Regions from separate parts of the Bradyrhizobium sp. USDA 10063 genome, predicted to be linked through region 2. Evidence: predicted binding sites of a transcription regulator. Region 2 holds the regulator's gene; each other region holds the start of a gene.
The links. Region 2 encodes HrcA, which represses chaperone genes, less so after heat shock. Its sites were predicted from a motif close to GTTAGCACTCNCNNNNNGNGAGTGCTAAC; they were not measured.

Region 1 (4,178 bases), 2.9 Mb from region 2:
GCAGCGCCGCCACGGAGGAGGCGTTCTGGATCGCGGTGCGCACGACCTTGGTCGGGTCGATAATGCCCTTGGTGACGAGGTTGCCGTACTCGCCGGTCTGCGAGTCGAAGCCGTAAGAATACTGATCCTTCTCCAGGACTTTGCCGACCACGACCGAGCCGTCTTCACCGGCGTTGATTGCGATCTGGCGGGCCGGCGCCGACAGCGCCTTGCGCACGATCTCGACGCCGGTCTTCTGGTCCTCGTTCTTGGTGCGCAGGCCCTTGAGCGCTTCGGTGGCACGGAGTAGGGCGACGCCGCCGCCCGGCAGGATGCCTTCCTCGACCGCCGCACGGGTCGCGTGCATCGCGTCATCAACGCGATCCTTGCGCTCCTTGACCTCGACTTCGGTCGCGCCGCCGACGCGGATCACCGCGACGCCGCCCGCGAGCTTGGCCAGACGCTCCTGCAGCTTCTCACGGTCGTAGTCCGAGGTGGTCTCCTCGATCTGCGCCTTGATCTGCGCCACGCGCGCCTCGATGTCGGCCTTCTTGCCGGCGCCGTTGACGATCGTGGTATTCTCCTTGTCGATCATCACCTTCTTGGCGCGACCGAGCATCTGCAGCGTGACGTTCTCGAGCTTGATGCCGAGGTCTTCCGAGATCGCCTGGCCGCCGGTCAGGATCGCGATGTCCTGCAGCATGGCCTTGCGGCGATCGCCGAAGCCCGGCGCCTTGACGGCCGCGACCTTGAGGCCGCCGCGCAGACGGTTGACCACCAGGGTGGCGAGGGCTTCGCCTTCGACGTCTTCAGCGACGATGACGAGCGGCTTGCCGGTCTGCACCACGGCCTCGAGCAGCGGGAGCAGCTCGTTCAGCGAGGAGAGCTTCTTCTCGTTGATGAGGATGTAGGCGTCGTCTATCTCAACGCGCATCTTGTCGGCGTTGGTGACGAAGTAGGGCGAGATGTAGCCGCGGTCGAACTGCATGCCCTCGACGACGTCGAGCTCCGTCTCCAGCGACTTGGCTTCCTCGACGGTGATGACACCCTCGTTGCCGACCTTCTTCATGGCGTCGGAGAGGAACTTGCCGATCTCGGCGTCGCCGTTGGCGGAGATGGTGCCGACCTGGGCGATCTCGTCGTTGGAGGTGACCTTCTTGGAGTTCTTCTGCAGGTCCGCAACCACAGCCTCGACCGCGAGGTCGATGCCGCGCTTCAGATCCATCGGGTTCATGCCGGCGGCAACCGCCTTGGCGCCTTCGCGCACGATCGCAGCCGCGAGGACGGTTGCGGTGGTGGTGCCGTCGCCGGCCGCGTCAGCGGACTTGGAGGCGACTTCGCGCACCATCTGGGCGCCCATGTTCTCGAACTTGTCGTCGAGCTCGATCTCCTTGGCGACGGTGACGCCATCCTTGGTGATACGGGGCGCGCCGAACGACTTGTCAAGCACGACGTTGCGGCCCTTCGGACCCAGCGTGACCTTCACCGCGTTGTTCAGAATGTCGACGCCGCGCAGCATGCGGTCGCGCGCGTCCACGCCGAATTTGACTTCTTTTGCTGACATATTGGTTTCCCTGAATTGTCTTGGTCTCATTTCACCCTTGGCAGGCCGCCCGGCAAGCGCTCCTCAGGGGTGAGTGGCGCGAGCGGTGGATTAGGCGGCCTTCTTGTTGGAAGACACGTCGGTGAGAACGCCCATGATGTCGCTCTCCTTCATAATCAACAGCTCCTGGCCGTCGATCTTTACCTCGGTACCCGACCATTTGCCGAACAGCACGCGGTCGCCGACCTTCACGTCGATCGGGATCAACTTGCCAGCCTCGTCACGGCCGCCCGGGCCGACCGCGATGATTTCGCCCTGCGAGGGCTTTTCCTTGGCTGTGTCTGGAATGATGATGCCGCCCTTGGACTTCTCTTCGGCTTCGATGCGCTTGACCACGACGCGGTCGTGAAGCGGACGGAAATTCATGCAGCCCTCCTAAGTATTTGCACGAGTCAACGGTTTCAATTGCTAGCAGTCGACGCCCGCGAGTGCCAGCGCAGCTGAAATAGGACAGGGTTTTTCGGGAGCAAGGGTTGGTAGCAAAAAAAACGTCGCCCAGTCCCGCCGATCTGAAGCAAATTCTGTCGGACGCTAGGCGGTTCGGTGGCGGCCACCTGCGGAGCGAGAAGCGCAAGCGTGACGAGTCACACCGTTGTGGCTCGACCTGTTGCTCATGAGAGCGCTTTCAGGAAAAGTAGAATCCGGTTTTCCGTCAGAAAGCGCGACAGGGAAAAGAAACGAGCCTTTCACGTTTCCACGGAAACGTGAAAGGCTCTCGGCGTCAGCTGCGGCGGTCGTTCCGGTAGGTGGCCGGTGTCGCGCCGGTCAACCGCTTGAAGACCTTGGTGAAATGCTCCTGATCGGCAAAGCCGCAGGCCGATGCGCTCTCGGCGATCGGTGTGACGCCTTGGGCCAGCAAGTGTTGGGCTCGGCCGACGCGGGCGCACAGGATATATTGGTACGGCGAAAGCCCGGTGGACCGCTTGAATTGTTTGACGAAATGTCCCGCGCTGAGGCCGCTGCCGGCCGCCAGCTCAGTCAATGACAGATCTCCATCGGACCGGCTTCGATCAAGTCTTTACCTTATTCAATGCCGTTGAACGCAACCCCGACGGGGGTTCAAGTTCTTGAACGCGAGCGCCGACACATTGGAATGGTCGCGGAGGAGGCGCGCGGCCAACGCCCTTGCCAGATGGTCGGTGTACAGGCGCGCCGAGTGCGGAGGATCGTCCAACGCCGCCCGCGCGGCCAAGGCCAAGCGCTCGACGACGTGATCGGCGGCTCCAAACCTGGGGATGATCTCCACCACGCTCGGGTTGCCACGAACGAAATCCGACGTCACTTCGTCGATGACCGACTTGCGAACGTAAACGTGCAGGGCCGTGATTTGTCCTTCGAGCGCGATGTTGAAGTCCGTGGTCGGCGGTACAGTGACGAAAAGTCCTGGCTCTGTCCGCCGCCGTATACTTTGTCCGCGGATTCGTCGAATGATCGATGCCGAGCCAGCAAGCCGAAGCTCGATGAGTGCGTCAGGGCGTCCGGCGAAGAAACCGTCGTAGCACGTCGTGGTATGAACGGACGCATAGAGGCACGTCCAGCCGAGACCGTCACCGTGTGTTTCGTGGCCGCCGAACTCGTTGAGCGCGCCCGCTAACTTCCCCTCCGCCATCGTGCCTCCCTGCAATGCTGGAGCGCATGAAACGCGCAGGGCCGACCTCCCGCTCAACCATCCTTCACATATCGGTGAGCAGCGCAGGTCGTTGCGAAATGACTCACTTCGTCGCGGTCTCCAATATGCACAGCCGCTAGAGGGTAACGGTAATCAACTGCCGGTTGCAGGTAATATGCTCGTGAATATCGATAAAGATTTGTGATCCAGCACGCCGCTTTGCTTCCTCATAGTTCATATGACGAGGGACGTCGTCATCGCGGAAAAGAGCGCTCTGATCCGGTTGCTGCGGTTGAGCGGTCCGCTACAGGCCGTTGAGGAAATTGATCGCCATGCAGCACATCCATCCCGACATCTACGCCCATATCCGCTTCATCATGGCCATGGTGCTCAGTCTCAGCCTTGCACGACTGCTCAACGGCCTCGCGACATTCGTTCAACATCCAATCAAAGTTAAGATTTTCTGGATTCACATAGGATGGGTGCTGTCTATGTTTCTTTTCGTCATTCATCTTTGGTGGTGGGAATTCCGCCTCAGAGAGGTCGCCAGCATCGACTTCCCAACCTATTTCTTTCTACTCGTCTTCTGCAGCCTGTTCTTTTTTCTCTGCGCCGTTCTGTTTCCGACCTCGATGGAGGAATACACCGGATACGAAGACTACTTCATCTCCAGACGGGGTTGGTTTTTTGGCATTCTTGCAGTCCTCTACGCCGCGGACTTGGTCGACACGGCGATCAAGAGCCCGGCCTACTTCGCTTCGTTCGGGCTCGAATATCCGATACGGAACATGGTCTACATCGCGCTGTGCCTCGTCGCAATCGTCGTCAGCGATAAGCGGTTCCACGGTTTGTTCGTGGCGTTAGGTCTTGTCTACCAAGTAAGCTGGATCATTCGCTCGTTTAGCTAGATCAAATAACAGCAGGTCCTTCAGACAAGGCGAAATTCACAGCGAGCACTTTCACCTGCTCGCTCCACAAAGCCCGTGC
Region 2 (4,178 bases):
AGGCCGAGCCCAAGCGGCGGCAGCCCGTGCTTCTCGACGCTCGTCATCTCGCCGAAGGTACGGGCGTAGCCATCCGGCAGGAACATGGGATCATAACCGAAACCGGCGGTGCCGCGCGGCGGCCACACCAAAGTTCCATCGGCGCGCGCCTCGACCTCTTCGAGATGGCCGTCCGGCCAGGCGACGCAAAGCGCGGAGACGAAATGCGCTCCTCGGCGGTCGGGCGTGGTCGCGCCGCGTTCCTGCAACAGGCGTTCGATCCGCGTCATGGCGGCGGTGAAGTCCTTGTTGTCGCCGGCCCAGCGCGCCGAATAGATGCCCGGTGCGCCGTCCAGCGCGTCGACCGCCAGTCCGGAATCGTCGGCAAACGCCGGTAGATCGGCGGCCTTGGCTGCCGCAATCGCCTTGATCGCGGCATTGGCGCGAAAATTGTCGCCGGTCTCCTCCGGCTCGCCAAGACCGAGATCGCCCGCCGAGATCGCCTCCACGCCGTGCGGTGCCAGCAACTCGCGCATCTCGGCAAGTTTGCCGGGATTGTGGGTCGCGATCACGAGCTTTCCAGTGATTCGGCGGTGCATGGCCTATTGACTACGCCACCGCCATTTTCTGCAAGTCGACCAGACGCGCCACGCCCTTGCGCGCCAGCGCCATCAGCGCCAGGAACTCGTCCTGCGAGAACGGCGTCTTTTCCGCGGTGCCCTGCACCTCGATGATGCGGCCGTCGCCGGTCATCACGAAATTGGCGTCGGTCTCGGCTTCCGAATCCTCGGCATAGTCGAGGTCGAGCACCGGCGTGCCGTTATAGATGCCGCAGGAGATGGCCGCGACGTGGTCGCGCAACACGTTGGTTTTCAGCATGTTGCGGGCCTTCATCCAGTTGATGCAGTCGGCAAGCGCGACCCAGGCACCGGTGATCGAGGCGGTGCGCGTGCCGCCGTCGGCCTGCAGCACGTCGCAATCGACCGTGATCTGGCGCTCGCCCAGCGCTTCCAGGTCGACGGTGGCGCGGAGCGAACGGCCGATCAGGCGCTGGATCTCGATCGTGCGGCCGCCCTGCTTGCCAGCGGAGGCTTCGCGCCGGGTCCGTTCCAGCGTGGCGCGGGGCAGCATGCCGTATTCGGCGGTGACCCAGCCGCGGCCCTGGCCTTTCAGCCACGGCGGCAGGCGGTCTTCCAGGGTCGCGGTGACCAGTACATGGGTGTCGCCGAATTTCACCATGCAGGAACCCTCGGCATATTTAACCACGCCGCGTTCCAGTGAAACGGGGCGCAGTTCGTCCGGTGCACGGCGGCTTGGCCGCATGGGAATCCTCCGAGAATTCGAGCGATATGGCTGGCGGTGCTTGTAGGAGCGGGCAGGCGCAGCGGCAAGCCTTTTGGCCGCCTCCGGCGTGGTAATGCACGCTTGTCACCGGGCATGTGGATGGTCAAATTAGAAGCAGTTGTGAGGGAGTTATTGTGGTTCAACACGAACCGGTTGGTTTGATCGCGCCGCACGCCGGGCTTGCCCAGCTCAACGAGCGGTCGCGCGACATTTTCCGTCAAATCGTCGAAAGTTATCTGGCGACCGGCGAGCCGGTCGGCTCGCGCAACATCTCGCGCTTGATTGCGCTGCCGCTGTCGCCGGCCTCGGTGCGCAATGTGATGTCCGATCTCGAACAGCTCGGCCTGATCTACGCGCCGCATACTTCCGCCGGCCGGTTGCCGACCGAACTGGGCCTGCGCTTTTTCGTCGATGCGCTGATGCAGGTCGGCCATCTCACCGAGGCAGAACGGCAATCGATCCAAAGCCAACTGGCGACTGTCGGTCGCGCGCAGTCGGTCGAGGCAGCGCTCGACGAGGCCTTGATCCGGCTATCCGGCCTCACCCGCGCAGCGGCCGTGGTGCTGACGCCGAAATCCAACACGCGGCTGAAGCATATCGAGTTCGTGCGGCTGGAGCCGGAACGTGCGCTGGTGGTGCTGGTCGGCGAAGACGGCCAGGTCGAGAACCGGGTGCTGAGCTTGCCGCCGGGTGTTCCATCCTCGGCACTGATCGAGGCCACCAACTTCCTCAATGCGCGCATCCTCGGCCGTACGCTCGCCGAAGCGCGGCTCGAGCTCGAGACCGCGCTGGCGCAAAGTCGCGCCGAGCTCGATCTGCTGACGCAGAAGGTGATCTCGGCGGGGCTCGCGAGCTGGTCGGGTGGCGACAATGAAGACCGGCAGCTCATCGTGCGCGGGCACGCCAATCTCTTGGAGGATTTGCATGCGCTCGAGGATCTCGAGCGCATCAAGTCGCTGTTCGACGATCTTGAGACCAAACGCGGCGTGATCGACCTTCTTGGTCGCGCGGAAAGCGCCGATGGCGTGCGGATCTTCATCGGGTCGGAGAACAAGCTGTTCTCGCTGTCGGGCTCCTCGACCATCGTTGCGCCCTATAGCGACGGCGCGGGCCGTATCGTGGGCGTACTCGGTGTGATCGGGCCCACCCGGCTGAATTATGCGCGGGTGATCCCGACTGTGGACTATGCCGCGCGCCTCGTCAGCAGGATGTTGGGTGGCTAGACCCCCGAAACAGGGCTGGTTGCGCTTGATTTTCGTTGCCCAAAGCACGATATCCCGGCCAGCCAATCCCTAAATGTTGACCAGACGCGATTTTTCGAAAAGGCAAGCCATGACCGATCCGAACCGGCCGAACGACAACGCCGAAAACCCGGCGCAGACCGGCGAGCCCGTGGTCTCGAAGCCCTACGTCATGCCCGACGATCCCGAGCAGGGATCAGCGGAGGCCTTGACCAAGGAGCTTAACGAAGCGCGCGACCGGACGTTGCGCACGCTGGCCGAGATGGAAAACCTGCGCAAGCGCACCAGCCGCGAGATCGCGGACGCGCGGGCCTATGGCATCACCGGCTTTGCCCGCGACATCCTCGACATCGCCGACAATCTGCAGCGTGCCCTCGATGCCGTCCCGGCCGAGGCCAAGGCGGCCGCCGACCCCGGTCTGAAGGCCCTGATCGAGGGCGTCGAACTGACCGAGCGTTCGCTGCACGCCACGCTGGAGAAGAATGGGGTCAAGAAATTCGATCCCACCGGCGAGAAGTTCGATCCGAACTTCCAGCAGGCGATGTACGAGGTTCCCGATCCTTCCGTGCCATCGGGTACGGTGGTGCAGGTGGTACAGGCCGGTTACACGATCGGCGATCGCGTGCTGCGTCCGGCGCTAGTCGGTGTTTCCAAGGGCGGCGCAAAGGCTGCGCCAGCTTCGGCCGCACAGCAAGACTGAAACCGCTCAACGCATCGACTGACGGAACGAGATTGATGCCGGCCCCGACAAGGGCCGGTATCGGTTGAGGTCAGCGCGGCTGAATCCCGTCGCGCACGCTGCGGAAGCGCGGGAATGCGGTCGACCATTGATTGCGCGGCGAGGAGCCGATGATGCGCAGCGAGGTCTGCGCTCCGAACCGCAGCCATTGCACGATGGTAACCGGCGTATTGTCCTTGCCGCTGACTGCATCGATCCGCGTCTCGTAGCCCGGCTGGCCATCGATGCGGATCGGCTCCGACATCGTGATCCGCCCATCGCGCACACCGGGGATCGTGGTCGCGATCTGCTGGGCAAAACGACCGCGGTCATCGGGAGAGGCGGCGGTCGAGCCGATGATGCCGATGATCATGAAGGGCGCCACCTCGAACCCGCTCTTCTCATCGCCATCGGCGACGATCAACGCAGCGCCGGGCGCCAGTGTTCGGATGTTCTTGAAGTTTGCCAGCTCGGTTATCTTGAACGGCATCAGCCCGAGCTGCTCGTCGACTGGAACCTGGTCCCGGATCGCGGCGGTCGAGAACATCTGGCGGACGGCGTCGTCGGTATAGATCCTGGCCGCATTCTCCGGGACCTGCATGGCGATATAGCCGGAGAACGTCGGGCCGGGCAGGATCATCGAATAGCGCCGCACATTGCTGGCGCCGTCCTTGGCATTCTCGACCGTGTAATAGGCAAGACCGGCCGTGGTCTCGATGCTCTCCGGCTTGATCCCGCCGGTGCCGCCCGGGTTCGCCTTGAAGGCGTTGGCGACCTCGCCATAGGCCTCCGCCGGCAGGTCGGTCACCAGCACTTTGACGCCCTGGTCCTCGGTCTCGAAGCCGGTGAAAGCTTTTGCGCGATTGAGCCCCACCAGCGGCTGCATCCCAACCCTG
Region 3 (4,178 bases), on a different contig from region 2:
CTCCGCGGTCTACGAGAGCGGCAAGGTTACAAGCTACGGCTTGAAACTCGACGAAACCGTCCCCGAGATACTCAAGTTCGGGATCTGCAGCCGATTGAGTCCCGACGAAGCCGCATTGCGGCAATTTCTCGATAAAATGACTTTCACGGATGATGTATCTGTCATCAAGGATGTCTTGGCCAAGCATTCGGGCGTTGCGAAGCGGAATATGTCTTTCGCGCTCGCCGGCGAGTCGTTCAGGATACCTACGCTGCGCATGAACCGGGCCTAAACGAAATGGGCGCCCGCTGCGCCCAGTCTTCCCCGGACGTTCCGCAGGTATCGCCGATGCTGTCCAGAACTCCCGCAACCGCGATGATGGCGGCATGAGGCGGGGCACCGCCGGCGGATTTTGGCGTACGATATCGAACGCGCGCGGTCTAACGATCTAAAATGTGTGTGAAGCGAGCCCAACGATCTTTCCTTGCGGGATCGTCGACTGGCCGACTTTTCAACGCCAATACGGATCGCGCGGTAGAATAATCTGACGAGGTCAAAAGTTGCCAGAGCGCACAAAAACCCCGGCATCGCTGCCGGGGTTTCGCATTTTGTCGTTTGCCTGAACGGCTGGATCAGAAGTCCATGCCGCCCATGCCGCCGCCCGGGGGCATGGCGGGGCCGGCAGCGGCCTTCTTCGGCAGCTCGGCGACCATGGCCTCTGTGGTGATCAGCAGCGCCGCCACGGAGGAGGCGTTCTGGATCGCGGTACGGACCACCTTGGTCGGGTCGATGATGCCCTTGGTGACGAGGTTGCCGTACTCGCCGGTCTGCGAGTCGAAACCGTAGGCGTATTGATCCTTCTCGAGGATCTTGCCGACGATGACCGAGCCGTCTTCACCGGCGTTGATCGCGATCTGGCGAGCGGGCGCGGAGAGCGCCTTGCGCACGATCTCGACGCCGGTCTTCTGGTCGTCGTTCTTGGTGCGCAGGCCCTTGAGCGCTTCGGTGGCGCGGAGCAGGGCGACGCCGCCGCCCGGAACGATGCCTTCCTCGACAGCCGCACGGGTCGCGTGCATCGCGTCATCAACACGATCCTTGCGCTCCTTCACCTCGACTTCGGTCGCGCCGCCGACGCGGATCACCGCGACGCCGCCCGCGAGCTTGGCAAGACGCTCCTGGAGCTTCTCACGGTCGTAGTCCGAGGTGGTCTCCTCGATCTGCGCCTTGATCTGGGCCACGCGCGCCTCGATGTCGGCCTTCTTGCCGGCGCCGTTGACGATCGTGGTGTTCTCCTTGTCGATCATCACCTTCTTGGCGCGACCGAGCATGTTGAGCGTGACGTTCTCGAGCTTGATGCCGAGATCTTCCGAGATCGCCTGGCCGCCGGTCAGGATCGCGATGTCCTGCAGCATGGCCTTGCGGCGGTCACCGAAACCCGGAGCCTTGACGGCCGCGACCTTCAGGCCGCCGCGCAGACGGTTCACAACCAGGGTCGCGAGCGCTTCGCCCTCGATGTCCTCGGCGACGATGACCAGCGGCTTGCCGGTCTGCACCACGGCCTCGAGCAGCGGCAGCAGTTCGTTCAGCGAGGAGAGCTTCTTCTCGTTGATGAGGATGTAGGCGTCGTCCATCTCAACGCGCATCTTGTCGGCGTTGGTGACGAAGTAGGGCGAGATGTAGCCGCGGTCGAACTGCATGCCCTCGACCACGTCGAGCTCGGTCTCCAGCGACTTGGCTTCCTCGACGGTGATCACCCCCTCGTTGCCGACCTTCTTCATGGCATCCGAGAGGAACTTGCCGATCTCGGCGTCGCCGTTGGCCGAGATGGTACCGACCTGGGCGATCTCCTCGTTCGAGGTGACCTTCTTGGAGTTCTTCTGGAGGTCCGCAACGACAGCCTCGACCGCGAGGTCGATACCGCGCTTCAGGTCCATCGGGTTCATCCCGGCGGCAACCGCCTTGGCGCCTTCACGGACGATGGCGGCGGCGAGAACGGTCGCGGTGGTGGTGCCGTCGCCGGCCGCGTCAGCGGACTTGGAGGCGACTTCGCGCACCATCTGCGCGCCCATGTTCTCGAACTTGTCATCGAGCTCGATCTCCTTGGCGACGGTGACGCCGTCCTTGGTGATGCGGGGCGCGCCGAACGACTTGTCGAGGACGACGTTGCGGCCCTTCGGACCGAGCGTCACCTTCACGGCGTTGGAGAGAATGTCGACACCGCGCAGCATGCGATCGCGGGCGTCGACGCCGAACTTGACTTCTTTGGCTGACATATTGGTTTCCCTGAGTGCTTGGATTTTGCTTCACGGCTTGTCTCACCCTTGACGAGGCGCCCGGCAGGCGCTCCTCAGGGGTGAGCGGTGCGAGCGTTGGATTAGGCGGCCTTCTTCTTGGAAGCGGGGACGTCGAGCACGCCCATGATGTCGCTTTCCTTCATGATCAACAGGTCCTGACCGTCGATCTTGACCTCGGTGCCGGACCACTTGCCGAACAACACGCGGTCGCCGACCTGGACGTCGATCGGGATCAGCTTGCCGCTCTCGTCGCGGCCGCCCGGGCCAACGGCGATCACTTCGCCCTGGGAGGGCTTTTCCTTCGCCGTATCGGGAATGATGATGCCGCCAGCGGTCTTCTCTTCTGCGTCGATGCGCTTGACCACGACGCGGTCGTGAAGCGGACGGAATTTCATGCATTTCTCCTAAGTATTTGTATTAGTGACGGATTTCATGAGTGTTAGCAGTCAAGGCCCGTGAGTGCTAGTACGGGCGCGCTCCTGAAATAGGACCGCTTTCTTACGGAGCAAGGGTTTGTGATAGAAAAATTGGCACCCCCCGCCGGCTGATCCGACAATAGCCGATAGCTCACGATCCCCTCTTCGATGTGGGGGCCGCATTCCTTCGGCGAATGATCATACCGACCGGCAGCTGCAAACAGGAGGCGTCTCGATCAGCATGTCGGGGCACGACCCGGTAACCGCCACCGTGGCTTCCCTGAGATTCAGACGACGGTATCTCACAGGTCTATGATCGCGCCTGGAACGATAATACGCCCCGCACAGCGTGTCCCGGCGAAGTCGAAAAGAGCCAGGCGGCGGCGCCGCCAGTGGGCGAATGGTCACCGGCGTAGCCCAATTTAGCTCTCCCAATTCAGCTCGCGTTCTGACAATTTCGGTCTGATCGGAGGTTCGCAATGCCAAACAGAATTCCGCTCGACCCCAAACTGCCGAAGACCTTCGACGCGACGGCGAACGACGCACGAAGCAAGGCACAGCTCGATCAATGGTGGGATCGTCCGTATGGCGTCACGTTGCCGGATGGTCGCATCGAGGTGCGGTGCCTGAATGGCGGGGCGTGGGACCGTTCGACCCATCTTGGCATCGCCGATGATTACGATGCGGCCTGCGCGCTGGCCGAGGCAAAGCAAGCGGAGTGGCTCAAGTTCCGGGAGCGCCCCTGCGTCCAGTTCGACGCAGATCAGGTCTTGGTGGTCCGGCAGGCCCAGCGGCCGGACGAGGCGCCGCAGCAACTGGCGACGTTCGCTACGGCCGACGCGGCAACTGACTACTTGCGCGTCAATTTTCCGGATGCGTAGCCCGACGTTCGGACATCCGCATGGGAGCGGGATGTCGCTCTCGACCTGGCTCTGTTCGGCTCGGCTCGGGACGTCCATCGTCTTGGAATCGATCTCGCAGCGGTAGGAGTATTTGGGCGAGCCCCTCCGGGGGACGGCTCTACTCGCGCCGCCGGAAACGGCACTCCCGGAGTCCGCAAACATTCTCCGCGCATTCGCGTGACGATCCTCTCGCGGAGTCATCGGCGACTTCACGACCATCAGCTCCGCTGACCGGCTTCTTTCCGGTAGAACCTGTTCTCGCCGACGCACGCCCGCATGTCGGTGCGCCGGAACCAGATGGCGCGTCCGCATCGCAGCGGCGGGTTCCCGGCGGTGAAGATGATCTGCTCATCGGTCCGCATCCGCAGCACTTCATGCGGCAGCAGGAGCGGGCGGCGGGCGAGCTGCTTGGACCGCGTCCGGGACGAACCCGACATTTGCGAGGACTGGCTCAGCTGATCCACCTCGACGGTCGTGTCGCCGCAGCGCTTCGAGATATAGTCCGCCGTCTCGGGATCGTTGATCGCCGAGAAGGAGATCCAGGACGCGCTCTCAAACCACTTGCTGGTGGCATCCCGCCCACCATA

Region 1: a site for HrcA is predicted at 1,990-2,018, ahead of groES (co-chaperone GroES). Genes of this name have one in related genera too.
Region 3: a site for HrcA is predicted at 2,712-2,740, ahead of groES (co-chaperone GroES). Genes of this name have one in related genera too.

The regions. Positions count from the first base shown of each region.
Region 1 covers NZ_JBSSGP010000002.1:8,606,174-8,610,351, forward strand. The annotation lists gene groL (chaperonin GroEL) at 1-1,543, opposite strand, end outside; gene groES (co-chaperone GroES) at 1,634-1,948, opposite strand; gene ACVJGD_RS42275 (helix-turn-helix domain-containing protein) at 2,304-2,564, opposite strand; gene ACVJGD_RS42280 (hypothetical protein) at 2,610-3,191, opposite strand; gene ACVJGD_RS42285 (hypothetical protein) at 3,524-4,099, shown strand.
Region 2 covers NZ_JBSSGP010000002.1:5,707,132-5,711,309, reverse strand. The annotation lists gene rdgB (RdgB/HAM1 family non-canonical purine NTP pyrophosphatase) at 1-578, opposite strand, end outside; gene rph (ribonuclease PH) at 589-1,302, opposite strand; gene hrcA (heat-inducible transcriptional repressor HrcA) at 1,458-2,546, shown strand; gene grpE (nucleotide exchange factor GrpE) at 2,656-3,264, shown strand; gene ACVJGD_RS29135 (hypothetical protein) at 3,335-4,178, opposite strand, start outside.
Region 3 covers NZ_JBSSGP010000001.1:236,079-240,256, forward strand. The annotation lists gene ACVJGD_RS01125 (hypothetical protein) at 1-271, shown strand, start outside; gene groL (chaperonin GroEL) at 612-2,252, opposite strand; gene groES (co-chaperone GroES) at 2,354-2,668, opposite strand; gene ACVJGD_RS01140 (hypothetical protein) at 3,169-3,570, shown strand; gene traG (Ti-type conjugative transfer system protein TraG) at 3,810-4,178, opposite strand, start outside.